2 regions of the Exiguobacterium sp. R-17 genome follow, and region 2 is predicted to be linked to the other one. Evidence: a T-box and tRNA genes for the amino acid it is inferred to sense, from the RefSeq annotation. Region 2 holds a T-box; the other holds one or more tRNA genes.
What was found. The T-box of region 2 lies ahead of leuS (leucine--tRNA ligase). A T-box ahead of a tRNA ligase gene usually reads a tRNA of that ligase, here a tRNA-Leu.
Positions count from the first base shown of each region.

Region 1 (9,805 bases), 830 kb from region 2:
CGACTTTACGAAGATGAAGCAATTGTTGACGGGTCATACCACAAGACGGACATGCCGTCCCTTGATATTCACGTGCTAACTCCCGTACACAAACCGAGCATAAGAACTTCTCATCGGTTTCTGACTCTTGTGGGAGTTTGACACGGACGATTGCTTCTCGTTCGCCACATCGTTGACAACGCATCGTGCATTCCTCCAATGTCCGACGACTAGAGTCGCTTCATGGTTTGAAGAAGCGTCCGCATCAAGTGGGCACGCATCCGGTGTTGATCTTCGACCGCCATTGGCAAACTCTCTTTTTGCAACAGCGATTGAATCAAAATAGCTTCCCGCCGCGTCAGTAATTGTTCGTTCATCAAACGAATCAAATAATCTTCTGCAGCTTGTTCCGTCAAATGATCACCGATCCATGAACTGACTTCGTCTAATAGATCGTGACTATCGAGCACAACGATTTTTTGAATCCGAATGTATCCACCGCCGCCCCGCTTACTTTCAACAAAATAACCCTTTTCGACCGTAAAACGAGTATTAATGACGTAATTGATTTGTGATGGAACACAGTCAAAACGTTGTGCAATTTCTTGACGTTTGATTTCAATCGTCTTTTCGTCGTGTAAAATTTGCTTTAAATAGGCTTCGATGATATCTGTGATGTTTTGCATTGGCACCACCTCTCTGACCATCTTTGACTATTGTTTGATTTAATAGTAATCATCTAAAAAAAGAAATGCAACTGATAAGGCTTTTTAGAAAACACAAAAAGACCGACCTGCAATCTGCAGATCGGTCAAGTGCCTGGCAACGTCCTATCCTCACAGGGGGAAGCCCCCAACTACTTTCGGCGTTCAAGTGCTTAACTTCCGTGTTCGGCATGGGAACGGGTGTGACCACTTGGCTATCGTCACCAGACGATCGGGCTCGCGCCCTCAAAACTGAAGTCATCAACAAGCATCTGCTAGAACAAGGCCTCGACCGATTAGTATCACTCAGCTCCACATGTCGCCATGCTTCCACCCGTGACCTATCTACCTCATCGTCTCTGAGGGGTCTTTCTTGATTACTCAAAGGGAAATCTCATCTTGGAGGGGGCTTCATGCTTAGATGCTTTCAGCATTTATCCCGTCCGCACGTAGCTACCCAGCGATGCTCCTGGCGGAACAACTGGTACACCAGCGGTGCGTCCATCCCGGTCCTCTCGTACTAAGGACAGCTCTCCTCAAATTTCCTGCGCCCACGACGGATAGGGACCGAACTGTCTCACGACGTTCTGAACCCAGCTCGCGTACCGCTTTAATGGGCGAACAGCCCAACCCTTGGGACCTACTCCAGCCCCAGGATGCGATGAGCCGACATCGAGGTGCCAAACCTCCCCGTCGATGTGGACTCTTGGGGGAGATCAGCCTGTTATCCCCAGGGTAGCTTTTATCCGTTGAGCGATGGCCCTTCCATGCGGAACCACCGGATCACTAAGCCCGACTTTCGTCCCTGCTCGACTTGTAGGTCTCGCAGTCAAGCTCCCTTCTGCCTTTGCGCTCTACGAATGATTTCCAACCATTCTGAGGGAACCTTTGGGCGCCTCCGTTACTGTTTAGGAGGCGACCGCCCCAGTCAAACTACCCGCCTGACACGGTCCTCCAGCCGGATCACGGCTGCGAGTTAGAGACTCTATGCATGAAGGGCGGTATCCCAAGGGTGACTCCTCCGAAGCTGGCGCTCCGGGCTCGACGTCTCCCGCCTATCCTGTACATCATGCACAAAGCCTCAATATCAGGCTGTAGTAAAGCTCCATGGGGTCTTTCCGTCCTGTCGCGGGTAACCTGCATCTTCACAGGTACTATGATTTCACCGGGTCTCTCGTTGAGACAGTGCCCAAATCGTTACGCCTTTCGTGCGGGTCGGAACTTACCCGACAAGGAATTTCGCTACCTTAGGACCGTTATAGTTACGGCCGCCGTTTACTGGGGCTTCGGTTCAAAGCTTCGCTTGCGCTAACCCATCCCCTTAACCTTCCAGCACCGGGCAGGCGTCAGCCCCTATACGTCATCTTGCGATTTAGCAGAGACCTGTGTTTTTGCTAAACAGTCGTTTGGGCCTATTCACTGCGGCTCTACATGTGTAGAGCGTCCCTTCTCCCGAAGTTACGGGACCATTTTGCCGAGTTCCTTAACGAGAGTTATCCCGCGCGTCTTAGAATTCTCATCTCGCCTACCTGTGTCGGTTTACGGTACTGGCGCCTTCCCCCTCACTAGAGGCTTTTCTTGGCAGTGTGAAATCGTGACCTACGTCCCTACGGGACTCCGCGTCGTTCCTTGACTGTGATGCCTGACGGATTTGCCAATCAGACGGTCTTGAAACTTGCACATGCACTTCCATCCGCATGCGTCACTATCCTCCTGCGTCCCCCCATTGTTCAAACGGTGGATCGGCGGTACAGGAATATCAACCTGTTATCCATCGCCTACGCCTTTCGGCCTCGGCTTAGGTCCAGACTAACCCTGAGCGGACGAGCCTTCCTCAGGAAACCTTGGGCTTTCGACGGAGGGGATTCTCACCCCTCTTTTCGCTACTCACACCGGCATTCTCACTTCCAAACGCTCCACTGCTCCTTCCGGTACAGCTTCGCAGCGGTTTGGAACGCTCCCCTACCATTCCTTACGGAATCCGCAGCTTCGGTGGTATGTTTAGCCCCGTTACATTTTCGGCGCGGCGCCACTCGACTAGTGAGCTATTACGCACTCTTTGAATGGTGGCTGCTTCTAAGCCAACATCCTAGCTGTCTAGGCAGCGCCACATCCTTTTCCACTTAACATACACTTGGGGACCTTAGCTGGCGGTCTGGGCTGTTTCCCTCTTGACTACGGATCTTATCACTCGCAGTCTGACTCCCGAGTATAAGTTGCTGGCATTCGGAGTTTAACTGAATTCGGTAACCCTGTGGGGGCCCCTAGTCCAATCAGTGCTCTACCTCCAGAACTCTCAACCTCGAGGCTAGCCCTAAAGCTATTTCGGGGAGAACCAGCTATCTCCAGGTTCGATTGGCATTTCACCGCTACCCACACCTCATCCCCGCACTTTTCAACGTGCGTGGGTTCGGACCTCCAGTCAGTGTTACCTGACCTTCATCCTGGACATGGGTAGATCACCTGGTTTCGGGTCTACGACAACGCACTGAACGCCCTGTTCAGACTCGCTTTCGCTACGGCTCCGCCTCATCGGCTTAACCTCGCGCGTTATCGTAACTCGCCGGTTCATTCTACAAAAGGCACGCCATCACCCGTTAACGGGCTCTGACTACTTGTAGGCATACGGTTTCAGGATCTATTTCACTCCCCTTCCGGGGTGCTTTTCACCTTTCCCTCACGGTACTGGTTCACTATCGGTCACTAGGGAGTATTTAGCCTTGGGAGATGGTCCTCCCGGATTCCGACGGGGTTTCACGTGTCCCGCCGTACTCAGGATCCACTCTGGAGGGAAAACAGTTTCAGCTACAGGGCTGTCACCTTCTTCGGCCGACCTTTCCAGGTCCTTCACCTACTGTCTTCCTTTTTGACTCCGTATAGAGTGTCCTACAACCCCGAAGAGCATGCTCTCCGGTTTGGGCTGTTCCCGTTTCGCTCGCCGCTACTCAGGGAATCGCATTTGCTTTCTCTTCCTCCGGGTACTTAGATGTTTCAGTTCCCCGGGTCTGCCTCACGTTACACTATGTATTCATGTAACATGTCCCATCCCATTACAGATGGTGGGTTCCCCCATTCGGAAATCTTCGGATCAAAGCATACTTACTGCTCCCCGAAGCATATCGCTGTTCGTCGCGTCCTTCATCGGCTCCTAGTGCCAAGGCATCCACCGTACGCCCTTCATACCTTGATCTAGCGTTGGTATTCTAAGAACACACGTCTAATGACATGGTTAATTAAAAGTTTGATGTCTTGTTGATGTCTTCAGTTTTCAAGGTGCGAGTGTCTCTTGCGAGACTGAGAGACGAGCTCTCAAAACTGAACGATGGGCATGTCCCGTAAGGGACGTTTTCCTTAGAAAGGAGGTGATCCAGCCGCACCTTCCGATACGGCTACCTTGTTACGACTTCACCCCAATCATCTACCCCACCTTCGACGGCTGGCTCCTTGCGGTTACCTCACCGGCTTCGGGTGTTGCAAACTCTCGTGGTGTGACGGGCGGTGTGTACAAGACCCGGGAACGTATTCACCGCAGTATGCTGACCTGCGATTACTAGCGATTCCGACTTCATGCAGGCGAGTTGCAGCCTGCAATCCGAACTGGGAACGGCTTTATGGGATTGGCTCCACCTCGCGGTCTCGCTGCCCTTTGTACCGTCCATTGTAGCACGTGTGTAGCCCAACTCATAAGGGGCATGATGATTTGACGTCATCCCCACCTTCCTCCGGTTTGTCACCGGCAGTCTCCCTAGAGTGCCCAACTGAATGCTGGCAACTAAGGATAGGGGTTGCGCTCGTTGCGGGACTTAACCCAACATCTCACGACACGAGCTGACGACAACCATGCACCACCTGTCACCATTGTCCCCGAAGGGAAAACTTGATCTCTCAAGCGGTCAATGGGATGTCAAGAGTTGGTAAGGTTCTTCGCGTTGCTTCGAATTAAACCACATGCTCCACCGCTTGTGCGGGTCCCCGTCAATTCCTTTGAGTTTCAGCCTTGCGGCCGTACTCCCCAGGCGGAGTGCTTAATGCGTTAGCTTCAGCACTGAGGGGCGGAAACCCCCCAACACCTAGCACTCATCGTTTACGGCGTGGACTACCAGGGTATCTAATCCTGTTTGCTCCCCACGCTTTCGCGCCTCAGCGTCAGTTACAGACCAAAGAGTCGCCTTCGCCACTGGTGTTCCTCCACATCTCTACGCATTTCACCGCTACACGTGGAATTCCACTCTTCTCTTCTGTACTCAAGCCTTCCAGTTTCCAATGGCCCTCCCCGGTTGAGCCGGGGGCTTTCACATCAGACTTAAAAGGCCGCCTGCGCGCGCTTTACGCCCAATAATTCCGGACAACGCTTGCCACCTACGTATTACCGCGGCTGCTGGCACGTAGTTAGCCGTGGCTTTCTCGTAAGGTACCGTCAAGGTACGAGCATTTCCTCTCGTACGTGTTCTTCCCTTACAACAGAGTTTTACGATCCGAAAACCTTCATCACTCACGCGGCGTTGCTCCATCAGACTTTCGTCCATTGTGGAAGATTCCCTACTGCTGCCTCCCGTAGGAGTCTGGGCCGTGTCTCAGTCCCAGTGTGGCCGATCACCCTCTCAGGTCGGCTATGCATCGTCGCCTTGGTGGGCCGTTACCCCACCAACTAGCTAATGCACCGCAAGGCCATCTCAAGGTGACGCCGGAGCGCCTTTCATCACCGGACCATGCGGTCCAATGAACTATCCGGTATTAGCTCCGATTTCTCGGAGTTATCCCAATCCTTGAGGCAGGTTCCTTACGTGTTACTCACCCGTCCGCCGCTCATTCCACTGCCTTCCCTCCGAAGAGTTCCGTCAGCTTCCTGCGCTCGACTTGCATGTATTAGGCACGCCGCCAGCGTTCGTCCTGAGCCAGGATCAAACTCTCCATAAAGTGTTTGACTTGCTCGTTGTTGTGACCGGAGTCACGATTGACGAAGCTTGCGCTTCATTCGTTTTTGTATTCCGTAGAATACGATTTTTGCCTCATCGTTCAGTTTTCAAAGTTCGTCATAAAAATGGTGGAGCCTAGCGGGATCGAACCGCTGACCTCCTGCGTGCAAGGCAGGCGCTCTCCCAGCTGAGCTAAGGCCCCGTTAAAGGGATGAAATTGAAGATGGTCGGGAAGACAGGATTCGAACCTGCGACCCCTTGGTCCCAAACCAAGTGCTCTACCAAGCTGAGCTACTTCCCGAAAATGCACCCTGAGAGATTCGAACTCCCGACCCCTTGATTCGTAGTCAAGTACTCTATCCAGCTGAGCTAAGGGTGCGGAATATAAGGATCAAACAGCAAACATCAAAATGAAAATGGTACCGAGGGCCGGAATCGAACCGGCACGGGGAAACCCCCGCAGGATTTTAAGTCCTGTGCGTCTACCAGTTCCGCCACCCCGGCAGGGATATAAAAGGTAGAACCTTCATTCATAATTGAATTCTGGTGATCATTGAAGATGAAAATGGTGCCGGCAACAGGAGTCGAACCCGCGACCTACTGATTACAAGTCAGTTGCTCTACCAGCTGAGCTACACCGGCAAGTGTAATAAAAATGGTGGAGGATGACGGGATCGAACCGCCGACCCCCTGCTTGTAAGGCAGGTGCTCTCCCAGCTGAGCTAATCCTCCATATGTATCGCCTGGCAGCGTCCTATCCTCACAGGGGGAAGCCCCCAACTACTTTCGGCGTTCAAGTGCTTAACTTCCGTGTTCGGCATGGGAACGGGTGTGACCACTTGGCTATCGCCACCAGACATTTATTATCTTAACATTATGTTCACATAACGTCAAGACTTTTTTTCATTTTTTTGAAAGGCTCGCGCCCTCAAAACTGAAGTCATCAACAATGCATCTGCTAGAACAAGGCCTCGACCGATTAGTATCACTCAGCTCCACATGTCGCCATGCTTCCACCCGTGACCTATCTACCTCATCGTCTCTGAGGGGTCTTTCTTGATTACTCAAAGGGAAATCTCATCTTGGAGGGGGCTTCATGCTTAGATGCTTTCAGCATTTATCCCGTCCGCACGTAGCTACCCAGCGATGCTCCTGGCGGAACAACTGGTACACCAGCGGTGCGTCCATCCCGGTCCTCTCGTACTAAGGACAGCTCTCCTCAAATTTCCTGCGCCCACGACGGATAGGGACCGAACTGTCTCACGACGTTCTGAACCCAGCTCGCGTACCGCTTTAATGGGCGAACAGCCCAACCCTTGGGACCTACTCCAGCCCCAGGATGCGATGAGCCGACATCGAGGTGCCAAACCTCCCCGTCGATGTGGACTCTTGGGGGAGATCAGCCTGTTATCCCCAGGGTAGCTTTTATCCGTTGAGCGATGGCCCTTCCATGCGGAACCACCGGATCACTAAGCCCGACTTTCGTCCCTGCTCGACTTGTAGGTCTCGCAGTCAAGCTCCCTTCTGCCTTTGCGCTCTACGAATGATTTCCAACCATTCTGAGGGAACCTTTGGGCGCCTCCGTTACTGTTTAGGAGGCGACCGCCCCAGTCAAACTACCCGCCTGACACGGTCCTCCAGCCGGATCACGGCTGCGAGTTAGAGACTCTATGCATGAAGGGCGGTATCCCAAGGGTGACTCCTCCGAAGCTGGCGCTCCGGGCTCGACGTCTCCCGCCTATCCTGTACATCATGCACAAAGCCTCAATATCAGGCTGTAGTAAAGCTCCATGGGGTCTTTCCGTCCTGTCGCGGGTAACCTGCATCTTCACAGGTACTATGATTTCACCGGGTCTCTCGTTGAGACAGTGCCCAAATCGTTACGCCTTTCGTGCGGGTCGGAACTTACCCGACAAGGAATTTCGCTACCTTAGGACCGTTATAGTTACGGCCGCCGTTTACTGGGGCTTCGGTTCAAAGCTTCGCTTGCGCTAACCCATCCCCTTAACCTTCCAGCACCGGGCAGGCGTCAGCCCCTATACGTCATCTTGCGATTTAGCAGAGACCTGTGTTTTTGCTAAACAGTCGTTTGGGCCTATTCACTGCGGCTCTACATGTGTAGAGCGTCCCTTCTCCCGAAGTTACGGGACCATTTTGCCGAGTTCCTTAACGAGAGTTATCCCGCGCGTCTTAGAATTCTCATCTCGCCTACCTGTGTCGGTTTACGGTACTGGCGCCTTCCCCCTCACTAGAGGCTTTTCTTGGCAGTGTGAAATCGTGACCTACGTCCCTACGGGACTCCGCGTCGTTCCTTGACTGTGGTGCCTGACGGATTTGCCAATCAGACGGTCTTGAAACTTGCACATGCACTTCCATCCGCATGCGTCACTATCCTCCTGCGTCCCCCCATTGTTCAAACGGTGGATCGGCGGTACAGGAATATCAACCTGTTATCCATCGCCTACGCCTTTCGGCCTCGGCTTAGGTCCAGACTAACCCTGAGCGGACGAGCCTTCCTCAGGAAACCTTGGGCTTTCGACGGAGGGGATTCTCACCCCTCTTTTCGCTACTCACACCGGCATTCTCACTTCCAAACGCTCCACTGCTCCTTCCGGTACAGCTTCACAGCGGTTTGGAACGCTCCCCTACCATTCCTTACGGAATCCGCAGCTTCGGTGGTATGTTTAGCCCCGTTACATTTTCGGCGCGGCGCCACTCGACTAGTGAGCTATTACGCACTCTTTGAATGGTGGCTGCTTCTAAGCCAACATCCTAGCTGTCTAGGCAGCGCCACATCCTTTTCCACTTAACATACACTTGGGGACCTTAGCTGGCGGTCTGGGCTGTTTCCCTCTTGACTACGGATCTTATCACTCGCAGTCTGACTCCCGAGTATAAGTTGCTGGCATTCGGAGTTTAACTGAATTCGGTAACCCTGTGGGGGCCCCTAGTCCAATCAGTGCTCTACCTCCAGAACTCTCAACCTCGAGGCTAGCCCTAAAGCTATTTCGGGGAGAACCAGCTATCTCCAGGTTCGATTGGCATTTCACCGCTACCCACACCTCATCCCCGCACTTTTCAACGTGCGTGGGTTCGGACCTCCAGTCAGTGTTACCTGACCTTCATCCTGGACATGGGTAGATCACCTGGTTTCGGGTCTACGACAACGCACTGAACGCCCTGTTCAGACTCGCTTTCGCTACGGCTCCGCCTCATCGGCTTAACCTCGCGCGTTATCGTAACTCGCCGGTTCATTCTACAAAAGGCACGCCATCACCCGTTAACGGGCTCTGACTACTTGTAGGCATACGGTTTCAGGATCTATTTCACTCCCCTTCCGGGGTGCTTTTCACCTTTCCCTCACGGTACTGGTTCACTATCGGTCACTAGGGAGTATTTAGCCTTGGGAGATGGTCCTCCCGGATTCCGACGGGGTTTCACGTGTCCCGCCGTACTCAGGATCCACTCTGGAGGGAAAACAGTTTCAGCTACAGGGCTGTCACCTTCTTCGGCCGACCTTTCCAGGTCCTTCACCTACTGTCTTCCTTTTTGACTCCGTATAGAGTGTCCTACAACCCCGAAGAGCATGCTCTCCGGTTTGGGCTGTTCCCGTTTCGCTCGCCGCTACTCAGGGAATCGCATTTGCTTTCTCTTCCTCCGGGTACTTAGATGTTTCAGTTCCCCGGGTCTGCCTCACGTTACACTATGTATTCATGTAACATGTCCCATCCCATTACGGATGGTGGGTTCCCCCATTCGGAAATCTTCGGATCAAAGCATACTTACTGCTCCCCGAAGCATATCGCTGTTCGTCGCGTCCTTCATCGGCTCCTAGTGCCAAGGCATCCACCGTACGCCCTTCATACCTTGATCTAGCGTTGGTATTCTAAGAACACACGTCTTAAATGACATGGTTAATTAAAAGTTTGATGTCTTGTTGATGTCTTCAGTTTTCAAGGTGCGAGTGTCTCTTGCGAGACGTGAGAGACGAGCTCTCAAAACTGAACGATGGGCATGTCCCGTAAGGGACGTTTTCCTTAGAAAGGAGGTGATCCAGCCGCACCTTCCGATACGGCTACCTTGTTACGACTTCACCCCAATCATCTACCCCACCTTCGACGGCTGGCTCCTTGCGGTTACCTCACCGGCTTCGGGTGTTGCAAACTCTCGTGGTGTGACGGGCGGTGTGTACAAGACCCGGGAACG
Region 1 is NZ_CP184372.1:83,123-92,927, reverse strand. Features, by position in the region: gene ACN9MT_RS00525 (hypothetical protein) at 1-184, opposite strand, end outside; gene ACN9MT_RS00520 (CtsR family transcriptional regulator) at 210-665, opposite strand; rRNA gene rrf (5S ribosomal RNA) at 797-912, opposite strand; rRNA gene ACN9MT_RS00510 (23S ribosomal RNA) at 960-3,873, opposite strand; rRNA gene ACN9MT_RS00505 (16S ribosomal RNA) at 4,039-5,600, opposite strand; tRNA gene ACN9MT_RS00500 (tRNA-Ala) at 5,726-5,801, opposite strand; tRNA gene ACN9MT_RS00495 (tRNA-Pro) at 5,824-5,900, opposite strand; tRNA gene ACN9MT_RS00490 (tRNA-Arg) at 5,905-5,978, opposite strand; tRNA gene ACN9MT_RS00485 (tRNA-Leu) at 6,017-6,103, opposite strand; tRNA gene ACN9MT_RS00480 (tRNA-Thr) at 6,166-6,241, opposite strand; tRNA gene ACN9MT_RS00475 (tRNA-Val) at 6,256-6,331, opposite strand; rRNA gene rrf (5S ribosomal RNA) at 6,341-6,456, opposite strand; rRNA gene ACN9MT_RS00465 (23S ribosomal RNA) at 6,559-9,472, opposite strand; rRNA gene ACN9MT_RS00460 (16S ribosomal RNA) at 9,641-9,805, opposite strand, start outside.
Region 1: it has a tRNA-Leu gene. The T-box ahead of leuS (leucine--tRNA ligase) is inferred to sense a tRNA for this amino acid. The anticodon was not compared.

Region 2 (9,805 bases):
TCCTGGTTTTGCCTGATAACCGTCTTCTAACGTAATGCCTGCCGCAACCGCTTCGATGTCTTCTTGCGTCAACACTCCTGTCACTTCTGCGTAATACGTTTTTTCGACGTGTTTCTTTGGAGACATTAAAGCGTGATTAAACGACCCATCATTCGTCAACAGCAATAGACCCTCTGTATCTTTATCGAGTCGTCCGACCGGGAACGGTTTGAAATACGTCACGTCTTCAAACAACAGATCAATGACGGTCTCATCTCGTTTATCTTCTGTTGCACTAATGACACCCGGTGGTTTATTCATCATCAAGTAGATGTATTTTTGATACGTAACCGGTTCCCCATACATCAGAACCTGTTGCGTCTCGACATCGACATGTTGTTTCGGATCACGCACGATCTCTCCATCGACTTGAATCGCCCCTGCTTTCAGCAGCAGCTTCACTTCTTTTCGGGAGCCTGCTCCCATGTTGGATAACAATTTATCTAGACGCATGACCTCGTCCTCGTTTCAATGAAATTTTACGTCCTAATACGACTTCTGCTAAGCCACTCCAAATCGAGAGTCCTGCAAAAATCACGATTCCGACTGCTGCACCTACGATCAGAATCAATAGAGACGCCCATGTCGTCTCTGGCAAGATGGATACCATTCCCCACTTGACGAGCGCGACACCCGCTCCCATCAAGGCACTGATGATCAAGATCAACGACGTCCGGCGTAAGACCGTACTGAATGGGAACTTCACCGTTTGTGTGATCCGGAAGAACATCAAACCGGTCGCAACGAGATAGCCGATGATCGTCGCATATCCAGCACCTGTTCCATCACCCGTCAAATGAATCAACGGTGCATTCAAAAGATACTTCGCAAGTAATCCAGCAAGTGTTGCGATGATCGTAAAGTATTGACGGTTAATTCCTTGAAGGACGGCTGCCGTAACAGAATACAAGGCAAGGAACAACGCACTCGGCGCATAACTTAATAGATAAACCCAGGCCGCTTGATCTTTCGGGAAGAGTACATGGAACGTTTCTTCACTAAGGAGAATCATCCCGACGACTGCCGGAATCGTCACGAAAAAGACGAGTTGATAAATCTGTGAGATTTGAGCCCGTACTTTCCGCATATCCCCTTGCGTAAAGGAGGCGGTCAACAGTGGAGTCGCAGACAAAGATAAGCCCGTTGCGACAGAGACCGGAATCAAGACGATCTTATGACTATCCGCAATCAGATAGGCCGTCGCATTTCCGGCAGCTTCGAGCGTATAGCCAATACTTTGTAACGCGGCATTCATCGTGTTCTGATCGATGACTTGGTAAAGCGGCGTCGAAAGACCGACCATGACGATTGGAATCGCGTACGTCAATAATTCCTTATACAAATCCGTTAACGGGCGATCCGGCGAACGGACGATTTGTGTAGCGCGTAGTTCTTGTAAACCACTGGATCGTTTGCGGAAGTAATAGATGAGAACCGCGACACTACCGATTGCACCAATGAATGCGCTGAACGTTGCAATCGTCGCTGCAAAGGCTACACCTGAATCAAATAAATAGATGGCGATGCTGACTCCTACGAGTAAGAAGATGATGCGGACGATTTGTTCCAAGATTTGCGAAATCGCAGTCGGTCCCATCGATTGATACCCTTGGAAATATCCACGCGTCATACTCATCGGTGGAATCAAGAGTAACGCAAAACTAACCCCTCGAATCGTCATCGTGACGGCATCGACGTACGAGGCTGAATCGACGTCACCGCCTGGAATCGCCCGGTGTGCTAAATACGGTGCAAGGAAGAATAAGGCGAGAAAAGAGACAACCCCGGTCAAGGACATGATTTTTAGACCAGACCGATACAAACGTTCACTCGTATCATATTCTCCTAACGCATTGTATTTGGCGACGAATTTCGAGACGGCAACAGGAATCCCCGCTGTCGCAAGACCAATCATGATCGCATAGTAGTTGTAGGCATAGGTATAGAACATGATACCTGTCGCACCGACCATGAACTGAAACGGAAAGAGATAAATCAAACCCAGTGCGCGGGAAATCAGTGACGCACCGGACAGGAGCATCGTTCCACGAACGAATCCTGCATTGCCGGAAGAAGTAGACTGCTTATTACTGACTGTGGACATGGTAACATCCCTCACGCTTTCTAATTTTTAAATCGACACTCTAATCGTGACTGTCTCATTATACAAGTTCTCTCGTACACAATTGCAAATCATTATACCGCTGTCTATCTTGAATTGAAAGAGACGGTTTGTTTACAGTCGCAACTTCTGCTAAAGTGAAACAAGCAGAATTCTATGAATGAGGTGACCTTATGTACGATGTAATCGTAATCGGAGGCGGACCGAGCGGTTTGATGGCGACGCTCGCCTCTTTACAAGCCGGAGCCCGGACGCTCCTGCTCGATAAAGGAAATAAATTAGGACGAAAGCTCGCAATCTCTGGCGGCGGACGGTGTAACGTCACGAACCGAAAGCCACTCGATGAGCTCGTCCAGTCGATTCCAGGAAACGGACGTTTCCTTTATAGCGCCTTTTCTCAATTTAATAATGAATCGATCATCGATTTGTTCGAAGGATTTGGTGTCGCACTCAAAGAAGAGGATAACGGTCGGATGTTCCCGGTCTCGGATAAGGCGGCAGACGTCGTTCGTGTATTGATCGATCAAATCCGTGCACATGGCGCCGAGATTCAAACAGACGCGCAAGTCGCTACGCTCGACTTCCATCCAGATGGTTCTTTTGCAGCTGTCATCTTAGAAAACGGCATGCGTCTTGAAGCAAAAAGTTGTATCGTAGCGGTCGGCGGACAATCTGTTCCGCACACGGGTTCGACGGGTGACGGCTATCCGTGGGCTGAAAAAGTTGGTCATACGATCACGGAACTTTTCCCAACGGAAGTCCCGATTTTGTTAGGTGATACGTTCATTCATGAAAAAACATTACAAGGACTGTCGTTGCGTGACGTTGCCTTAACGGTTCACGGTAAAAAGGACAAAGCAATCAAGACACATACGGGTGATCTACTGTTCACACACTTCGGTTTAAGTGGTCCGATCGCTTTACGGTGTAGCCAATATACGATCAAAGAGCGCAAACGATCGAAAGAGACGATCGTTCATCTATCGATCGATCTCTTCCCGGATGAGTCACTTGGTGCATTAACAGAACGCTTCCAGGCAGCACTTGCGGCAAATCCGAAGAAATCGGTTCGGAATGCCCTTCGTGGTTTTGTACCAGAACGATTGCTTGAACTCCTGTTCGCTCGAATCGGCTTTGGCGATGAAGTTTGTACACAAGTCAAGAAACAGGACTGGACGGACTTCCTGCAACAATTGAAACGATTCCCACTCAAAGCAACAGGAACGCTCGATTTCGATAAGGCCTTCGTCACGGGTGGCGGTGTCTCGATTAAAGAGATTGATCCCAAAACGATGATGTCGAAAAAGGCGGAGCGATTATTCTTCGCTGGCGAAATTCTTGATATCCATGGCTATACAGGTGGATACAATATCACAGCTGCGTTCGTGACGGGTCATTGTGCCGGTAGTCACGCTGCAGAGATGGCACGTGACACTGTCTCTTAATACAAAAAAGACCCGATTTCTCTGTTAATCAGAGAAATCGGGTCTTTTTTCTACATCAGTCAATCGGTGTGAACGATCGACTTGAGAATTTATCCGTGACGACTAAGGCGAACAATTCATTATCTTGTACAAAGATTCCTTTTGATCCATACACTTTCGGACTCGCTGTCTCCCCCGTAATCGTTTTCTCTTTCTGATCAATCGAATAAAGATAAAGTGCTTCTGAGTCTAACGTATAGATCCGACCTTGCCGTTCTGCAAGACCAATCGGACGGAATCTGGATTCAAATGCTTTTTTCGCATCACTTCGCATTCCGCTCGCCGCTTCGATTTTCTCTCGTTTGATGATCGACAAGTACGGTGGTTTTTGCTTTTTCTTTAAGGCACGCTTCTTCTTTTCCGAAGCATCTGGATCAATCTTGATTTTGTCCTCTTTCATTGCAAAGTAAGTCAATTCAACACGACCAATCGAGCGAATTTGATTGATTGTATAGAATTCTTTTTTCTTCGCATCATATCCAAGACCATGGAAACTGTCTCGAATCGTCGTCCCTTGTACTTTTTCGCGTTTTTCTTCACTCCAGACGCCATCTTTTCGTTTAATCGTGACTAGAATTTGATTCGACGTCAATAAAGCGACTGTCTCTCCGTCAACGAGTGTCATCCCGTCAAGACCAGACAATAAGAGTTTCCCTTCTTCCAACTGAAACGTCGCATTGATACGTTCTCCAGTTCCACTGATTTCAAAGAAACGGTAGTCCTCTGTTACGACGAGGTACGAACCTATGGAATCATCATATAACATCTGTTGAACATTTTTAATTAACGGTTCTTCTGGATTCGGAATGGCTGAAGGCGTTTTCGGTGGCACCTGTTTGACAGCTGCCTGATGCTTCGATTGCGTCTCGATTTTCGCGAACGTTTCCTGAATACGTGACAACGTCTCTGGCTTCGAGAAGACGAGCAGTATACAAAGGATCAACCCCGAAACGACAGCAAAAATCGTTGTATAGACTATATAAGATCGTTTCATTGATGATAATCGCCTTTCTTTCTCGGTTTCTGATTCAGTGTAGCAGAAGGACGTTCAAAAAAAAAGCGGACTTGCGACGGAAATGAAGAAACCCCTTCCATTCGCATCAAGTGAATGAAAGGGGTTATGGCTTAGTTCGCCACGATATTGATCAATTTTTTCGGTACGACGATGACTTTCCGAACCGTCTTGTCGCCAATCCATTCTTGTGTCTTTTCATCAGCAAAGGCAAGTGCTTCGATTTCTTCTTTTGTCGCATCGATGTTGATTTCGATTTTCGAGCGAACTTTACCGTTCACTTGAATGACGAATTCCATCGTATCGCTGACAAGTTTTGATTCATCGAATGTTGGCCATGCCGCATACGTCAATGTCTCTTCAAAGCCAAGTTGTTCCCACAGTTCTTCACCAAGGTGCGGTGCGACTGGTGTTAACAATTGAATGAATCCACGAAGGAAGTGACGCGGGAGAACCGGCTGTTTATTCGCTTCGTTGACGAAGACCATGAGTTGCGAAATCCCGGTGTTGAACTGAATGTTCGCGAAGTCTTCCGTGACCTTCTTGACGGTCTGGTGGTATGTCCGTTCGAAGTCAGCATCGACTTCCGTGACGTCTTGAATGTCTGCTGTCCGTTCGAACAAGCGCCAAACGCGATCGAGGAAACGACGCGCTCCGTCAAGACCATTCTCAGACCAGGCAACCGATGCATCGAGTGGTCCCATGAACATTTCGTATAAACGTAACGTATCAGCACCATGCGACTTGACGATTTCATCTGGGTTGATGACGTTACCGCGAGATTTTGACATTTTCTCGTTGTTCTCTCCAAGGATCATTCCTTGGTTGTATAACTTCTGGAATGGTTCTTTTGTTGGTACGACGCCTGCATCATACAAGACTTTATGCCAGAACCGTGCATACAACAAATGGAGAACAGCATGCTCTGCCCCACCGATATAAATATCGACTGGAAGCCAGTATTTTAATTTTTCTGGATCCGCAATCGCTTCTTCATTGTGTGGATCGATGAAACGAAGGTAGTACCAGCAGCTTCCGCCCCATTGTGGCATCGTATTCGTCTCGCGACGGCCTTTCATTCCTGTTTCAGGATCTGTGTAATCCAACCAGTCTTCAGCAAGCGCAAGTGGTGATTCGCCCGTACCAGACGGTTTGATTTCTGGAATGATTGGAAGTTCAAGCGGTAATTCCTCTTGATTGAGTGTTTTCATTGAACCATCTTCCATATGAACGACTGGAATCGGCTCGCCCCAATACCGTTGACGACTGAACAACCAGTCTCGGAGTCGATACGTGATTTTTTTACGACCGACTTGGTTCGTTTCGAGTTCAGCGATCATCGTCTCGATTGCTTCTTGTTTCCCAAGTCCATCAAGCATATGCGAGTTGACGTGTTCGCCCTCTCCTGTGTAGGCTGCTTCGTCGACATTTCCACCCGCGACGACTTCAACGATCGGTAAGTCGAATTGTTTCGCGAATTCGTGGTCGCGCTCATCGTGTCCTGGAACAGCCATGATCGCACCTGTTCCGTAAGAAGCAAGGACGTAATCAGCGATCCAGATTGGAAGACGATCGCCTGAGATCGGATTGACCGCAAAAGCACCCGTGAAGACACCCGTTTTTTCCTTCGCTAAATCCGTTCGCTCGAGATCTGACTTCGTTTGGACTTGCGAAATGTACGCATCGACGGCTTCCTTGTGGTCCGCTGTCGTGATGTCAGCTACGAATGGATGCTCCGGTGCAAGTACTAGATACGTCGCACCGAAGATCGTGTCCGGACGTGTCGTAAAGACCGTGACTTGTTTTTTATGTCCATCAATCGTGAAATCAATCTCAGCACCCTCAGATTTCCCGATCCAGTTGCGTTGCATCTCTTTGACAGAATCCGGCCAATCGAGATCATCCAGATCTTCAAGAAGGCGATCCGCATATTCCGTGATTTTCAAGACCCATTGACGCATCGGAACACGCACAACCGGATGATTTCCGCGTTCGGATAATCCGTCGATGACCTCTTCATTCGCAAGGACAGTTCCAAGTGCCGGGCACCAGTTGACTGCGACTTCGTCTACGAAGGCAAGTCCTTTTTCATACAACTTCGTAAAGATCCACTGCGTCCATTTGTAGTATTTTGGATCCGTTGTGTTGATTTCACGATCCCAGTCATACGAGAATCCAAGTTCTTTAAGCTGACGCTTGAACGTCTCGATGTTTTTCGCTGTGAATTCGCGTGGATCGTTTCCTGTATCGAGCGCGTATTGTTCTGCTGGTAATCCGAACGCATCCCATCCCATTGGGTGAAGGACATTGTATCCTTGCATCCGCTTCATCCGTGCGAGGATATCCGTTGCTGTGTAACCTTCCGGATGACCAACATGGAGTCCAGCACCTGACGGATACGGGAACATATCAAGGGCATAGAACCCTTCTTTTTCTGGATCTTCTGTCGTGACGAAGGCGTTGTCTTGATCCCAACGCGCCTGCCATTTCGGTTCAATTTCGCGATGATTGTACGGCATGTCTTTTCCTCCTCTAATCTAAAAAAAACCGGTCTTCCGCCCCTAAGAAAAGGGACGAAAGACCGGTTTGGCTTCCGCGGTACCACCCACGTTGTCTGTCTATGACAGACCGCTTGATTCACGGATAACGGTGTGAAAGACCGGATTCGCTACTACGACTTCACGAATCGTGCTCCCTGACGAGTTCACGGTTGTTACCGACTGGTTCGCACCTTCCACCAGCTCTCTTGACGGCACCTTTCCCCTACTACTTCAGTTCCATGCATTTGACTATCTTTTTCTAGTGTAATCTGTTTCTTCCTCAAGCGTCAACGCTTCCGTAAAATTTCCTCGATTTCTGCGTGTGATTGCGCGACATGATCCGCTTGCTCTAAGCGTTGCGTTGGCATCCGGTCATCAAGAAGCGCAATCACTTCCATGCCTGCTGCTTTCGCACCAATCATCCCGTTCGCAGCGTCTTCAATGACGAGACAGTTCTCGGGTGCGTGTCCAATCCGCTCTGCCGCAAGTCGAAAAATCGCGGGATCCGGTTTCGAACGGATGACTTCTTCTCCACTGACGTAGTGCGTGATCGGAAGCCCATAATGACGGATGACACGTTCGATTTTCTGAAGTGAACTCGAAGAAGCAATGCCGATATCGTAACCAAGAGTCGCCGCTTGTTCGATGACTTGTGTGACGCCTTTTTTTAATCCACACTCTTCCGGCTTTGCATGAATTTGAAACAAGCGATGTTCTTCCTCAAGCAACGCACTAGCTGTTTCTTTCAGCTGATGCTGGGCGACGAGTTCTTCCCACATTTCATCTCCTGTTTTTCCCATGAACGTCGCATACTGAACCGGATCAAGCGGAATCGATAACCTTTTGAACATCTGTTGATGCACTTCAAAGTAGCGAATCTCACTATCTAAGATAACCCCGTCCATATCAAAAATCAGACCGCGTTTTTTCACGATAACTCCCCCTTTATTGATCGATCCTGACTTCAGCATATCAAAAAAACGACTACACGATGTAGTCGTTTTCATACTCTCATTATCTATTTAACTAGTTGCCACCTGAATACCAGCTTGTCGATACGCCGGAAAATAATCGGAATCAGCATTTGATCCGTATCGTATGCAGAGCAAATCATATAGTGATGGCTGCAGGATGGATTTTCCTTGATGATACTCAAATAGTCGATATCCAGTGTAACGGCATTTACTCTCAAAAAGACTATCCCGTTCTTGATACCCGCCCCCAAGATGTTGTTCGACGAGTCCCCGTGCTTTTGCCTGAAGAATTGCTTCGTACTCAAGTCGCTGATTCGGGAACATCTTCGCTTCATCCCGCTTACAGCCGATCAAATGACCGTGGGCGTATTCTTTTCCAAGCAATACGAAGTATCCTCCAACCGCTTTTCCGTCGATTTCCGCCATCAGTAATAAGGGCTCACAAAGTGGGTTCGTCTCCATCAATTGCTCAAAATACGTCGCGGTAAAATAATAATGAGCCGAGGCATTCTTCCGGTCCATCGTTTCATGATACAACGCTAAAAAAACAGGTAGATCGTCCCGTGTTCCTGTTCTGACGGTTAAGGGTGAAGCAAGCGATTTACGAATCATGCTTCTCGTCTTCTTATGAAATGTCTGCATGATATCTTCAAGTGAAGGACGCAAATCAATACTCGTCGTATGACGGATGAAGGAAACTTTTGTCCAGTCCTGCATAAACCGTTCATTACCTGTTAATGGATTAAAGCGGATCATTTCCGAGACGATCGATTCTTGCTCCGCCCACCTCTCAAAGGATAAACGAGCCTGCTGGATCTCGGACGCAGTCAGTCGACCGATGATTTCCGGTCCGCCATAGCCGTACGGGGTAATGAGATCTGAATAAGGCGTATCAAAAATACGACGCTTCAAAAAAGGATAAAACAGTGTCCCTGCATGACCTTCATAAAGAAATAATACCGCTTGCTCAGACGGTCTAGCGTTGAGCGTGACGTATTGGTGACTATAGAAGATATCAAGAGGCTGTTTCTGTACGTGTGTCGTCCAAGTTGCGGCATCTGTGATGAATTGACACCTTTCCATCCGTGCACCTCCAGTCAAAAAGAAGCAACGTTCATATGACCTTTCTTTTCAAGTTCTTGATTAGAAAGTACCCGTTTCTTTGCCGAAATATTCCATATTATTAAATGTTTGTTTTATAATTTTCGAACGAATGATGTAACAAAAGACAGCTGATCTATTGTCCGCTGTCTCACAAGATAAAGCTCATGATGTGGTTTTAGGAATAGCACGAAGGAAGACAACTCCTGCTAACAGGATCAATCCAATTAAGGTCAAGAAAACTGCTGACATACCTGATAAATCGTAGATCAAACCTCCAACTGTCGGACTGATCATCCGTCCTGCTGAAGCAGCGATATTAACGTATCCTTGGAATTCTCCTTCTTTTCCGATTGGCGCAAGTCGCGCCGCCATTGCAGGAACCGCTGGCCAGATGAACATCTCACCGATTGTCAGAATGATCATCGCCACGAGGAACATCTTGAAGCCGCCTGCAAACGGAACAATCAGATAAGAGAGAAGGAAGATGCCTGTCCCGGTCATCAGTTGGCGTTTCAAATCATCTCCAAACC
Region 2 is NZ_CP184372.1:2,255,110-2,264,914, forward strand. Features, by position in the region: gene ACN9MT_RS11945 (pseudouridine synthase) at 1-492, opposite strand, end outside; gene ACN9MT_RS11950 (putative polysaccharide biosynthesis protein) at 479-2,143, opposite strand; gene ACN9MT_RS11955 (NAD(P)/FAD-dependent oxidoreductase) at 2,335-3,606, shown strand; gene ACN9MT_RS11960 (hypothetical protein) at 3,662-4,639, opposite strand; gene leuS (leucine--tRNA ligase) at 4,771-7,176, opposite strand; T-box leader at 7,224-7,446, opposite strand; gene ACN9MT_RS11970 (HAD family hydrolase) at 7,485-8,129, opposite strand; gene ACN9MT_RS11975 (peptidoglycan bridge formation glycyltransferase FemA/FemB family protein) at 8,220-9,254, opposite strand; gene ACN9MT_RS11980 (MDR family MFS transporter) at 9,438-9,805, opposite strand, start outside.